DNA from 3 places in the Arthrobacter sp. V1I7 genome. Region 3 is predicted to be linked to each of the others. Evidence: riboswitches for the same ligand, from Rfam matches in the RefSeq annotation. Region 3 holds a riboswitch; each other region holds the start of a gene.

Region 1 (4,272 bases), 1.9 Mb from region 3:
GCCCCGGCGCTGGGCAAGCGCTGGTGGGCGGCCAAGGGTGCGGGCGCCTACACCGGGCGTTCGCTCGCTTCCGCGACCCGGCTGAAAGTCTCCAACATCTCCGAGCTCTCGGACGCCTCGCTGTCCTACTCGAGCCTGGGCGGCTGGAAGGAACGCGGGAACCTCGACGAGTTCATCGGCCTGACCGAGGAAGTCTGGCGCACGCGCGCCTACGGCGACTTCTGGTCCTACTGCCTGGTGGCGGAGGGCGCCGTCGACATCGCCTGCGAGCCGGAACTGAACCTGTACGACATGGCAGCCCTGGTCCCGATCGTCACGGAAGCCGGCGGCCGCTTCACCTCCCTCGAGGGCGAGGACGGGCCCTTCGGCGGCAACGCCCTGGCGACCAACTCCATCCTGCACTCGGAGGTCCTCAAGCGGCTCAACCCGGGCCTCGACGACCTGCTGTAAGCCGAACCCCCGGCCGACGGCGGATGCTCCCAGGGCGGGGCAGCCGCCGTCGTTGTTTTCCTGGCCGGGCTCCCCGGCTGGCCCGGCTCCTCAAGGAATCCCCAAGCCTCCTGTATGACGCTGTCCACGGCGGCGGACTCACCGCCGGACTGCAGATAGTGGGGGCATCTGTTGGGAGGAGAGCAACCGTGCCTGAAACGTTTCTACCCGTGGATCCCGAACTCCGGAACTCCGCGGACTGCCCCGCTCTGCTGGTGCTCGTCGCGAAGTACCGTGACCTGGACATCGAATCCGCGGCCCGGCTGCACGCCGCTTCCGCCGAGCTCGCTCCGCACCTCCTGGCCAGCAGCGCCGCCATTTCCGGGTCCGTGGTCCTGTCCACCTGCAACCGTTTCGAAATCTACTGCGAGGTCCCGTCGTCGGCATATGCGGACACCGCCCGCGCCGAAGTGCTGGTCACTCTCTCCTTCTGCACCGGCCTGCCCGGTTCCCGGCTCGACTCCCTCTTCGAGCACGTCCAGGGTCCGTCGGCCACGGAGCATCTCTTCGCCGTTGCAGCCGGCCTGGATTCGGTTGTCGTGGGTGAGCGCGAAGTCGCCGGCCAGGTCCGGCGGTCCTTCGCCGATGCCCAGGCTGCGGGTACCGTCAGCGGGCGTCTGGGCCGGCTGTTCCAGGCGGCCTCCCGCACGGCCAAGGACGTGGGGGCCCAGACTTCGCTCCGCAGTGCCAGCAGGTCCATAGCGTCCGTGGCCCTGGACCTTGCCGCCGGATCCGGTCAGCCGGGCCCGGCCGATGTGTCCGTGGTCCTCTTCGGGACCGGAGCCTACGCCGCCTGTATCGCGGAGATTCTCAGGGGCCGGCAGTGTTCCGCCATCTCCGTTTTTTCCCAATCCGGCCGCGCGGATGCCTTTGTCGCTGCCCGGGGAGGGACCGCCCTTTCGGCCCTGCAGCTGCCATCGGCCGTGGCCCGTGCGGACCTCGTCATCGGCTGCAGCGGCACAGGGACGCGCATCGATTCCGCCTCGCTGCTGCGTTGGAGGGCGGACACGGCCCGTCCGCTCACCATCATCGATCTCGCCCCCAGTCATGATTTCGATCCGCGGGTGGCGGAGCTGCCAGGCATTGAACTCATTACGCTGGAATCGGTACAGCATGCGGCTCCCCCGGCGGACGCCGAGGTGCTTCGCCTCGCCCGCGCTTTGGTCCGGCAGGCCGCGCTGCGCTTCGAGGAACAGGAGGCGAGCCGGGTCGTCGACGCCGCCGTCGTCGCGCTGCGCCGGCACATCCACCGGGTCCTCGACCTCGAAATGGAGCGCGTCAGCAAACAACACGGCTGCGGCGCCTCAGCGGACGAGGTGAATTTTGCCCTGCGGCGCCTGGTCCGGCGTCTGCTCTATCTCCCCGCGGTCCGCGCCCGGGAACTGGCCACCGAGGGCCGTCAGGACGAATACGCCGCAGCCTTGGACGCCTTGTTCGGCCTCACGGTTCAGCTCGGCAGCCCGATGAGGCCCGTCGCCGTAGCCGGCGCTGCGCAACCGGCCCAGGTGCCGCCCGGGATGCAAAGGGCGTAACAAAACGCTTCACATTCCTGCCCGCCTTTTCTCCGGCGGCAGGGATGTCCTACGCTCGAAGCAGGTCACGAGTGCCAGCGCTAAACCCCGGTTTGCTGGCCGGCAACCCTCCATTCGCGGTGGGGTGCCCCGGGTGACGACCTGGCCGGTCCGGAACGGACCCGGCAAGCGCGGATCACCGGTGCACGGGATCCTTTTTCGAGCGAGGTCCCATGACTACTGCAACTTTTCCCGCCACCCCCGGTTTCGGCTCCGCGACGGAGGCGGCACTCAGCGACCGCTTCGCCGTTGCCGGCCAGCCGCTCGCCGCGGTCACCGGGGCGGAGATCCAGGCGCCGCTGATCCAGGGCGGCCACGTCCGCTACGCCAACCTGGACTACGGAGCCTCCGCCCCCGCCCTGTCCGTCGTGTCGGCCTACCTGAACGAGATCCTGCCGTACTACGCCAGCGTCCACCGCGGCGCCGGCTACGCCTCGCAGATCAGCACGTCGGTCTACGAGAACGCCCGCAACATCGTCCGTGAGTTTGTCAGCGGACGTGCCGACGACTCCGTGATCTTCACCCGCAACACCACCGACTCGCTGAACCTGCTGGCCGGCTGCCTGCCGGTCGAAAACGGCCGGCACACCGGCGAGGTCCTCTACCTCGATATCGAACACCACGCCAACCTGCTGCCATGGCAGACGGTGCCGCACCGCAGCGTCGTGGCCGCCCCCACGATTGCGGAGACCCTCGAAAAGCTGCGCGGGCAGCTCGCGGACGGCGGCGTCAGCCTGCTCGCCGTCACCGGCGCCTCCAACGTCACCGGAGAGATCCTGCCGGTCCGCGCCCTGGCCGCCCTGGCCCACGAGTACGGCGCCCGGATCGTCGTGGACGCCGCCCAGCTGGCCCCCGCACCGGCGCATCGACATCGCCGCCGACGACGTCGACTACCTCGCCTTTTCCGGCCACAAGCTCTACGCGCCGTTCGGTGCCGGCGTGCTGGTGGGCCGCCCCGACTGGCTGGACGCCGGCACCCCGCACCTGGCCGGCGGCGGCGCGGTCAGCGACGCCCGGCTCGACACCGTCAGCTGGACCACCGGCCCGGCGCGGCACGAGGGCGGTTCGCCCAACGTCCTCGGCGCCGCCGCCCTGGCCAAGGCCACCCAGGTCATCGCGGCCCTGGACCAGACACAGTGGCACGCCCACGAGAACGCAATCCGTTCCTTCCTCGTCGAGGGCCTTCGACGGATCGACGGCGTGACGGTGCACCAGATCTTCGCGGACACCGACGCTGAAGACCGCGGCCAGGGCGCCGGCACGATCGGCGTCGTCAACTTTTCGGTGGAAGGCTACGACGCCGGACTGGTGGCCGCGTACCTGTCCGCCGAACACGGCATCGGCCTGCGCGACGGCCGGTTCTGCGCCCACCCGCTGCTCAAGCGGCTGGGCCTGCCCTCCGGATCGCTGCGGGCCAGCTTCGGCGTCGGCTCGCGGCTCGAGGACGCGCAGCGGCTCCTGGCCGGAATCCAGGAGCTGCGGCAGACCGGCCTCGGCTGGGACTACGTCGTCGACGCGGGCCGCTGGGTTCCGTCGAATGACAACCGCAGCTACCCGCACTGGGCACCGAACACCCCGGGTACGGCCGGCGCCGCGCCGTGCGCCGAGGTGGACTAAGGCAGGAAACGCGGGCTGGTCCGCATGCGGTACATTCGAAAGGTACCCACCAGACCTTGCCCGAAGGAGATCGCACGTGGCACCCGGTGGCCTGAGACTGCACAGTGGCCCTAAACTGCACGGTGGCCCTAAACTGCACTCCGAGCGACGCCAGGAGCTCGGGCAGAGTTTCCAGGACGGCGGCGCGCACTACGAGCGCGCCCGGCCGGGCTATCCCGGCGAGTCGGCAGACTGGCTGATCCCCGCCGGCGCGAACGACGCAGCGGACATCGGGGCCGGGACGGGAAAGTTCACGGCCCTCCTGGTCGAACGCGGGCTGCACACTGTCGCCGTCGACCCTTCCGCCGACATGCTGGAGCAGCTCCGGCGGACGCTGCCGGGCGTGGCCGCCGTCGAAGGCACCGCCGAAGACACGGGGCTGGCCGCGGAAGCCTTCGACCTGGTGACCGTCGCGCAGGCCTGGCACTGGTGCGATCCGCTCCGCGCCAGCACCGAGACCGCCCGGATCCTCCGCCCGCACGGCGTCCTGGGGCTGGTCTGGAACCAGCTGGACACGTCCGTTCCGTGGGTTCACCGGCTCTCCCGGATCATGCAC
Region 2 (4,272 bases), 3.0 Mb from region 3:
GTTGTTGGAGATGTCGATGATCCGCAGCGCGTCCAGCAGCACGAACGCTGCCTCCTGGGCGGAGCGCCCCGGGGAGGGTGAAAGCTCCAGCGTCAGCACTGTGCCGCCGGCCTTCATCTGCTGCGCCGCCAGTTCGTACTGCGGGTGGGACGGCAGCAGCGGGTACTTCACCCAGTTGACCGCGGGCTGCTCCTCGAGCCATTCAGCCAGCCGCAGGGCCGATGCCGAGGAGTGCTTCACCCTCAGGGCCATGGTCTCCAGGCCCTTCGTGAGCACCCAGGCGTTGAACGCCGAAAGCGCGGGGCCGGTGTGGCGCATGAGTTGCTTCACCGGACCGTCAATGAATTCCTTGGTGCCCAGGATCGCGCCGCCGAGTACCCGGCCCTGGCCATCGATGTGCTTCGTGCCGGAGTAGACGACCACGTCGGCGCCGAGATCGCCGCAGCGCTGCAACAGCGGGGTGGCAAAGACGTTGTCGACGACGACCGTCGCGCCCGCGGCGTGCGCCAGGCCGCTCACGGCCGCGATGTCCACGATCTCCTGCATCGGGTTCGACGGCGACTCGAAGAAGACCGCCGTCGTGGGCTCCGACAACGCCGAACGCCACTGCTCCAGATCCGGTCCGTCCACGAATACCGTCTCCACGCCCCAGCGCGGCAGGATCTCATTGAGGATCACAAAGCAGGAACCGAACAGCGAGCGGGCGGCGACCACGCGGTCGCCGGCGCCGAGCAACGCGCCGAGCGCGGTGAACACCGCGGACATGCCCGACGCGGTCGCAAAGCACGCCTCGGTGCCTTCAAGCAGCCGGAGCCGTTCCTGGAAGGTCGCGACCGACGGGTTGCCGTACCGGGAGTAGACGAACCGCTCGTCCTCGCCGGTGAAGGCCCGCTCCGCGGCGGCGGCGGATTCGTAGACGAAGCCGGAGTTGAGGAAGATCGGCTCGGTGGTTTCCTGGAAGCCGGTACGGTCGAGCCCGCCGCGGACAGCCTGGGTTTCGGCGCTCCAGGCGGCGGCGTCGGGATTGAAAGTCATTTAGATCTTTCCGGGGTTGATGGGCAGCCCGCGGTTCTTCCAGCCGTTGACGTTTCGTTCGCCGTATTGGTCCGGCGCGCCTTCGAAGCCCTCAAGGACGTTGTAGGAGACGAAGCCGGCCTCTGTGGCGGCGTTCGCGGCGGCGATGGAGCGGGCGCCGGAACGGCACAGGAAGACGAGTTCGGTCCCGGCGGCATCCGGGGCTTGCTGCTTCAACTGCTCAATGAAGTGCGAATTGGGGACGCCGCCGGCCAGGTTCCACTGGATGAACAACGGATCAGTCCGCTTTTCGTTCGCGGACGCGGTTTCCGGGATGCCGATGCGGGCCCATTCGGACTCGGTGCGGACGTCGACCAGGATGGCGCCTGCTTCGAGCTTGGCCCACGCATCCCGGGGGCTGAGGTCTCCGGCGTAGCTCATGCGTGGCCCCCGATAACATCTTCGAAGCCATACGCTTCGCCGTCCAGGTCCTCCACCGCATCGGCGACGGCGGCGTCCGCACTGGCAATCGCGGCCGGCAGCACCACGGCCTGGGCCACGATGACGGTGCTGCCGTTGAACGTTGCGGACGGGCTGCCGTGCAGCACGTAGCCGTCGGCCAGTGCGGTGGAAACGCGCTCGCAGAAGGAGCGGTCGTCGGGGCCGGTGTAGAGGCGGTAGGCCAGCTTTTCCTCGGCGGCAGAGCCGGGGACAGCGGGGGACGGGGCGGTTGCTGTCCTCGGAACAGCGGGGGCGGACGCGTCGGGCACGACGGGACTCCTTCTTTTCACGCTTGCAGCTCGAATGGTCGATATGCCGAGTATTCACCTGAGGCACCCCGCCGCGAAGAGGGTTGCCGACCGGCCAGTCAGGGCTTGACGCCGGTTCTCATTACTCTGCAAAAACGTAACACCTGCGGCCCGCTGGCGCACCGCCGTCGCCGTCATGTTCCGTAACCGGCGCCTGCCTCCCCGGAGCGGACGTCAGCCTGCGGGCGCACTCCGGTGTCCGGTAAGGGTCGTTCAACCATGACCGGTGGACATGCCCTCCCGCGACGTCCCGCTGAGTGGTGGACATGCACTCCCCGAGGCGGCAGCAATGGACATAGAGCCGTTATGCCCATCCCTGCGTGCCAGCGTGGGACATGCCCTCCCGTGACGTCCCGCTGAGTGGACATGCCCTCCCGCGGGCACCAGCGATGGACATAGAGCCACCATGTCCATCCCTGCGTGCGGCCGTGGGGCATGCTCTCCCGTGGCCGGTGGACATGCCCTGCCGTGACGTCCCGCTGACCGGTGGAGATGCCCTCCCGTGACGTCCCGTTGAGTGGACATGCCCTCCCGGTGGCACAAGCGATGGACATAGAGCCACCATGTCCATCCCTGCCTCCGACCGGTGGACATGCTCTCCCCGTGACGTCCCGCTGAGTGGTGGACATGCCCTCCCGGGGGCACCAGCGATGGACATAGGGCCACTATGCTCATCCCTGCGCGCCAGCCTGGGACATGCTCTCCAGCCGAACGTGCCAGCGTGGGACATGCTCCCCGGTCGAGCGGGACCAGCGTGGGACATGCCCATGGTTCGCGGCCCATGCTCGCCCCGGGTGCGGGCCATCTGGGTAGCCGGAAGCCCAGTCCACGTATCGCGGGTCCGCCCGGGCTATGCGCCGGAGCCAGTTTCGAGTATCGGCTACTCGGGCCTTGTGATAGGCCGCTCGCTTTTACTGGTAGGCGAGGCTGCCACGCTTCCGGCGGCCTCAAGGTGCAAACCGCCGCTGCTTGAAGGCGTGTCGCGCAGGGTCATGCCACACCCTGGGCGCCGTCTCAGAATTGAATTGAATGGAGAAACCGTGAAACCCCGTATCCTGATCACCGGTGCCGGCGCCCCTGCCGGGCGCGCGCTAGCGGCGCAGTTGAAGTCCAGAGACATTCCCTTCCTCGGAGCCGACGTCCGCGAACTGCCGGTAGGGGCGGGCTTCACTGCGGTCCGGGTTCCCCCCGCCACCGATCCGGAAATGGTACCGGCGCTACGGCGCCTCGTCGCCCGGGAGAGCATCAATCTCGTCATTCCGGCGGCCAGCGAGGAGCTGACCCACCTCTCGGCCGCCCGCGCCGGTTTCGGACGGGACGTCCGCGTCATTATCGGGGACCCGGGACCCGTGGCACTGGCCAACGACAGGCTCTTCACCGCCTGGCAGCTCCGCACGGCCGGAGTCCCGGTCCCGCGCTGCGGCGTTCCCGGGGATTTCGCCGGCGCGGATGACGCCATGGCGGCGCTGGACGGCCCCGTAGTCGTCAGGCCAAGAGTCTGCCGCGGCGAAGGTTCCGTGATGTTCATCGACGGCAGCCAACATGTCGACTGGGCAGCGCTGCCCGACGGGCAGATCGTGCAGGAATACATTCCCGGGACGGAATACCTTCCCTTGGTCTTTGGAACCCCCGCGGACAACGGAACGGCTCCCTTCGTGATCGTGGCAGAAAGGACAACCTCGGCAGACGGAAACCCGGGCAGGGCGGACGGATGCGTCCGCCGGGCCGTGGCCGGCGAGGATATGGACGTCGGCAACCTTGCGATGGCCGCCGTCCGTTCATTGGGACTGACGGGCCCTGTCGAGCTCGCGGTCCGGCGCCGGGACGACGGGACGCCGGTGGTACTGGACGTGAACGCCCGCTTCGGGGCCAGCAGCGAGTCGGCACCGGAACTGCTTGATGCAGTCCTGGCCTCCTTCAACCTTCCCTCTTTCAACCCCGCCTCGTTCCGGCAGGGAATCGGAGCGTACGCCTATGCCGTGGTTTGACGCAGCAGACCCGGGTATCCAACTTTTCCTGCTGCTCATCCCGGGCCTGCCGATCGCCGTATTTGGACTCGTCCAGCTGCTCGCGCTGCCGTTGGCGGTGGGGTTCGAGCTCCCTGCCGCCAGCGCCGGCGCCAGGGAGTGCCCACGTTGTGGGATGAATGGCCCAGCGTGTCGATCATTGTTCCGGCCCGCAATGCGGCCAGCGTCATCGACAACTGCGTCCGGTCTATCACGCGGACCCGTTACGCCCGGTATGAGGTCGTCCTCGTTGACGAGGGCTCCACGGACAACACCGCGGAATTGATGGCCTCCTTCGCCGTGGCGGATCCTCGGATCAAGGTCCTGCGGCACTCCCATGGAGGACGGGCAGCAGCCCGGAATCTGGGCGCCCGGCATGCGGCGGGCGACGTACTGATGTTTGTCGACGCGGACGCGATCTTCTGCCGGTGCACCGTCGACCG
Region 3 (4,272 bases):
GTAAGAGACGTGATCCATGCGCATGCCCTCATCTTGGCACTTTGTGATGGGGCTCTCAGCTTAGGTGACCCTAAGTGAGGTGGGATGCCGTTTTGACGGTGTCGGACTGCCTGGCTGCGTGCGGCCAATCATGGCGGCCGGACGAAGACCGGACCAGGACCGGAGCGCAGACTTCATCTTCGTCACAAAGCTATCCAGGGCCCGCAAGCCGTTCCTACACTGAAGCCAGGTCATGAGTGCCAGCGGACAGCCCCGGCTCGCTGGCCGGCAACCCTCGTTTCGCGGTGGGGTGCCCCGGGTGAAGACCTGGCCGTCCGGCACCCGCCGGCCGGCAAGCGCGGCGCCTGCACCGACCCGGGCCGACGGTCTCCGGGGCGGCCTGTGCCCGGTCCTGAGGAGTATCCCGATGTCCAACGCCTGGTCCTTTGAAACCCGCCAGATCCACGCCGGCCAGCAGCCGGACAGTGCCACCGGCGCCCGTTCCCTGCCCATCTACCAGACGACGTCGTTCGTGTTTCCCAGCGCCGAAAGCGCAGCCAATCGCTTCGCGCTCGCCGAACTTGCGCCGATCTACACCCGGATCGGCAATCCCACCCAGGATGCCGTGGAGCAGCGGGTGGCGAGCCTGGAGGGCGGACTCGGGGCGCTGCTGCTCAGCTCCGGCCAGGCCGCCGAGACCTTCGCGATCCTCAACATCGCGGAAGCCGGTGACCATGTCGTCGCCAGCCCCAGCCTGTACGGCGGAACTTACAACCTGCTGGCCCATACGCTGAAGAAATTCGGGATCTCCGTGACGTTCGTGGAGGATCCGGACAATCTGGAGCAGTGGCGCGGTGCGGTCCGGCCCAACACGAAACTGTTCTTCGGCGAGGTGGTCTCCAACCCGCGCCAGGACGTCCTCGACATTGAGGGAATTTCCGCCGTGGCCCACGACGCCGGCGTGCCGCTGATCGTGGACAACACCCTCTCCACGCCCTACCTGATCCGCCCGATCGAGTGGGGTGCGGACATCGTGGTGCACTCCGCCACCAAGTACCTCGGCGGCCACGGCGCCGCGATCGCTGGCGTCATTGTCGACTCCGGCAACTTCGACTTCGGCGCCGAGCCGGAGCGGTTCCCGGGCTTCAACACCCCCGACCCGACCTACAACGGCATCGTCTACGCGCGGGACCTCGGCAAGGACGGCGCGCTCGGCGCAAACCTCTCCTACATCCTCAAGGCGCGCGTCCAGCTGCTGCGCGACCTGGGCTCCGCCGTCTCGCCGTTCAACGCCTTCCTCATCGCCCAGGGCATCGAGACCCTGAGCCTGCGCGTCGAGCGCCACGTTGCCAACGCCACCAGGGTCGCCGAATGGCTCGAAGCCCGGGCCGACGTCGAATCGGTTGCCTACGCCGGGCTGCCATCCAGCCCCTGGTATGAGCGCGGCCGCAAGTATGGGCCTAAAGGCACCGGAGCCGTGGTCTCGTTCATTCTCGCCGGGGGAGCGGAGGCCGGCCAGCGCTTCGTCGATGCCCTTGAGCTGCACTCCCACGTGGCGAACATCGGCGACGTGCGTTCGCTGGTCATCCACCCGGCCTCCACCACCCACAGCCAGCTCTCGCCCGAACAGCAGACCATCGCAGGCGTCCATCCGGGCCTGGTCCGGCTTTCCGTGGGACTGGAGCACATTGACGACATCCTCGCCGACCTCGACGCCGGCTTCCGCGCGGCCAAGGCCGGCTGATTCGCCGGTTTCCGGTGCCGCGGCCGCGCGCTGGGGCACCGGAACCAGGCCGGGAGTCACATAGCCGTCACAATCTTCGCCACAACGGCGCAACGTTTCGTAAACTCGAGGCAGGTCATGAGTGCCAGTGACAGCCCCGGCTTGCTGGCCGGCAACCCTCCTTTTGCGGCGGGGTGCCCCGGGTGAAGACCTGGCCTGCCGGTCTGCCGACGGCGGGCAAGCGCGAAGTGAGGTCCCACATGACGATTGCCGCCACCCGCACGGGTGCACCCATAAGCATCACCGCCGACACGCCGGCCAGCCGCCCAGCAGCGGTGGCAGGTCCTGGCACCGTTCCTGACGGGACGGTGCAATATCTCCGGATCGGTGACCTTGAGCTCGAGTCCGGCTCCCGGCTGCCCGATGTCACCCTCGCCTATGAAACCTGGGGAACCCTCAACGCGGACCGCTCCAACGCGGTGCTGATCGAGCATGCGCTCACCGGCGACACCCACGTCACCCGCGGTGCCAGCGAGGAGCCCGGCTGGTGGGAACAGCTCGCCGGCCCCGGAGCCCCAGTGGACACCGACCGGTACTTCGTGGTCTCCATCAACATCCTGGGCGGCTGCTACGGCTCCACCGGGCCCTCCACGACCGCTCCGGACGGAAAACCCTGGGGCTCCCGGTTCCCGCTGGTGACCCTGCGCGACACCACGGCAGCCGAAGCCCGGCTGGCGGACGCCCTCGGCATCCGGAGCTGGTACGCGGTCCTGGGCGGATCCCTCGGCGGGGCCCGCGCCCTGGAGTGGGCCGTGACCTTCCCGGAGCGGGTCCGGCGCTGCGCCGTGATTTCCATCGGAGCCAGCAGCACCGCCGAACAGATCGCTTTCGCCCAGGCCCAGACGCTCGCCATCCGCCAGGATCCCGGCTTCAACGGCGGGGACTACTACGGCGGCCCGGGACCCGAGGCGGGCCTTGCCCTGGCACGGCGCATCGCGCACATCACCTACCGCTCCGCGGCCGAGCTGGACGGACGCTTCGGCCGGAATGCCCAGGAATCAGAGGCCCCGTTGCAGGCCGGGTCGCTGTCCGGCCGGGGCCGTTACCAGGTGGAAAGCTACCTCGACCACCAGGGCAACAAACTCGTCCGGCGATTCGACGCGAACAGCTATATCGCCATCACCGAGGCCCTCATGAGCCACGACGTCAGCCGCGGCCGCGGGGCACTCGAGGAGGCCCTGGCGCCGTCCACGGCGGAGTTCCTGGTGGCAGCCGTGGACTCGGACCGGCTGTATTTCCCGGCCCAGTCCCGCGCCCTCGCGGAGGCCCTGCCCGGGACCGTGGAGGTGCAGGTGATCCAGGCACCGATCGGCCACGACGGTTTCCTGACCGAGATCGGCCAGCTCAACGGGCAGCTCCGGGAGAACTTCTTCGGCTAGGCCCTGCCCTAAAACCGCCACCGCTTCAAGCAAAACGGGCGAACTTGTGCATTTTTGCAGACGCGCTCTGCACTAATGGCCGTTGAGGCTGAGGCCGGGAGGGACCATACTCGTTGAGAATGACGCCGGGTGGTCCAAATCACAGGCGTCGTCCTCCCGCTGGTCCATAGTGTGTCGACGGAGACACCGAAGGAGTCGAAATGAGCACGCAAAACGCCGCCAGGCGCCCCGAAGAGCCCGACGTCAAGTCGTCCGGCCTGAGGAAGGTGGTGACGGCCTCCATGGCCGGCACCGTTGTTGAATGGTACGAGTTCTTCCTCTATGCCTCGGCCGCTACCCTCGTCTTCGGCAAGCTGTTCTTCCCGAATTCCGGCACCGAGCTGGACGGCATCATTGCCGCCTTCGTGACGTACGCCGTCGGCTTCGTGGCCCGCCCCATCGGCGGCATCGTCTTCGGCCACTTCGGCGACAAGTTCGGCCGCAAGCAGCTCCTCCAGCTCAGCATCATCCTGGTCGGCGTCGCTACCTTCGCCATGGGCTGCCTCCCGACGTTCCAGCAGATCGGCTACTGGGCGCCGGCCCTGCTCGTCTTCCTCCGCTTCGTCCAGGGCTTCGCCGTCGGCGGCGAATGGGGCGGCGCGGTCCTCCTCGTGGCCGAGCACAGCCCCAGCAAGTCCCGCGGCTTCTGGTCCTCCTGGCCGCAGTCCGCAGTTCCGATGGGCAACCTGCTCGCCACCGGTGTGCTTTTCGCGCTGTCCTCGCTGCTCTCTCCCGCCGAATTCCTCAGCTGGGGCTGGCGCGTGGCGTTCTGGCTCTCCGCCGTGATCGTGATCGTCGGCTACTACATCCGCACCAAGGTCCAGGACGCCCCCATCTTCCTGGAGGCCCGCAAGGAAGTTGTCGTTGAGCACAAGGGCTATGGCGTCGCCGAGGTCTTCCGCCGCTACCCGCGCGGCGTCTTCACCGCCATGGGCCTGCGCTTCGCGGAGAACATCCTCTACTACCTCGTGGTCACCTTCTCCATCACCTACCTGAAGATCATCGTCCAGACCGACACGTCCCGGATCCTGCTGCTCCTGCTGATCGCGCACTTCATCCACTTCTGCGCGGTGCCGATGGTCGGCAAGCTCT

Evidence for each region. Region 3 has a riboswitch for S-adenosylmethionine ahead of QFZ69_RS14310 (homoserine O-acetyltransferase). Riboswitches for the same ligand answer to the same signal wherever they lie in the genome.
Region 1: it holds a riboswitch for S-adenosylmethionine, as region 3 does, so the genes downstream of both, QFZ69_RS05600 (aminotransferase class V-fold PLP-dependent enzyme) here and QFZ69_RS14310 (homoserine O-acetyltransferase) in region 3, are expected to answer to the same signal.
Region 2: it holds a riboswitch for S-adenosylmethionine, as region 3 does, so the genes downstream of both, QFZ69_RS00450 (DUF1737 domain-containing protein) here and QFZ69_RS14310 (homoserine O-acetyltransferase) in region 3, are expected to answer to the same signal.

Annotation. Positions count from the first base shown of each region.
Region 1 is NZ_JAUSYS010000001.1:1,182,630-1,186,901, reverse strand. Features, by position in the region: gene hisN (histidinol-phosphatase) at 1-450, shown strand, start outside; gene QFZ69_RS05605 (glutamyl-tRNA reductase) at 639-2,021, shown strand; SAM riboswitch class IV at 2,085-2,198, shown strand; partial or broken gene QFZ69_RS05600 (aminotransferase class V-fold PLP-dependent enzyme) at 2,234-3,677, shown strand; gene QFZ69_RS05595 (class I SAM-dependent methyltransferase) at 3,754-4,272, shown strand, end outside.
Region 2 is NZ_JAUSYS010000001.1:105,802-110,073, forward strand. Features, by position in the region: gene QFZ69_RS00440 (O-succinylhomoserine sulfhydrylase) at 1-1,035, opposite strand, end outside; gene QFZ69_RS00445 (rhodanese-like domain-containing protein) at 1,036-1,455, opposite strand; gene QFZ69_RS00450 (DUF1737 domain-containing protein) at 1,452-1,700, opposite strand; SAM riboswitch class IV at 1,799-1,910, opposite strand; gene QFZ69_RS00455 (ATP-grasp domain-containing protein) at 2,864-3,811, shown strand; gene QFZ69_RS00460 (glycosyltransferase family 2 protein) at 3,980-4,272, shown strand, end outside.
Region 3 is NZ_JAUSYS010000001.1:3,100,327-3,104,598, reverse strand. Features, by position in the region: gene QFZ69_RS14320 (VOC family protein) at 1-24, opposite strand, end outside; SAM riboswitch class IV at 229-344, shown strand; gene QFZ69_RS14315 (bifunctional o-acetylhomoserine/o-acetylserine sulfhydrylase) at 407-1,723, shown strand; SAM riboswitch class IV at 1,837-1,952, shown strand; gene QFZ69_RS14310 (homoserine O-acetyltransferase) at 1,963-3,141, shown strand; gene QFZ69_RS14305 (MFS transporter) at 3,342-4,272, shown strand, end outside.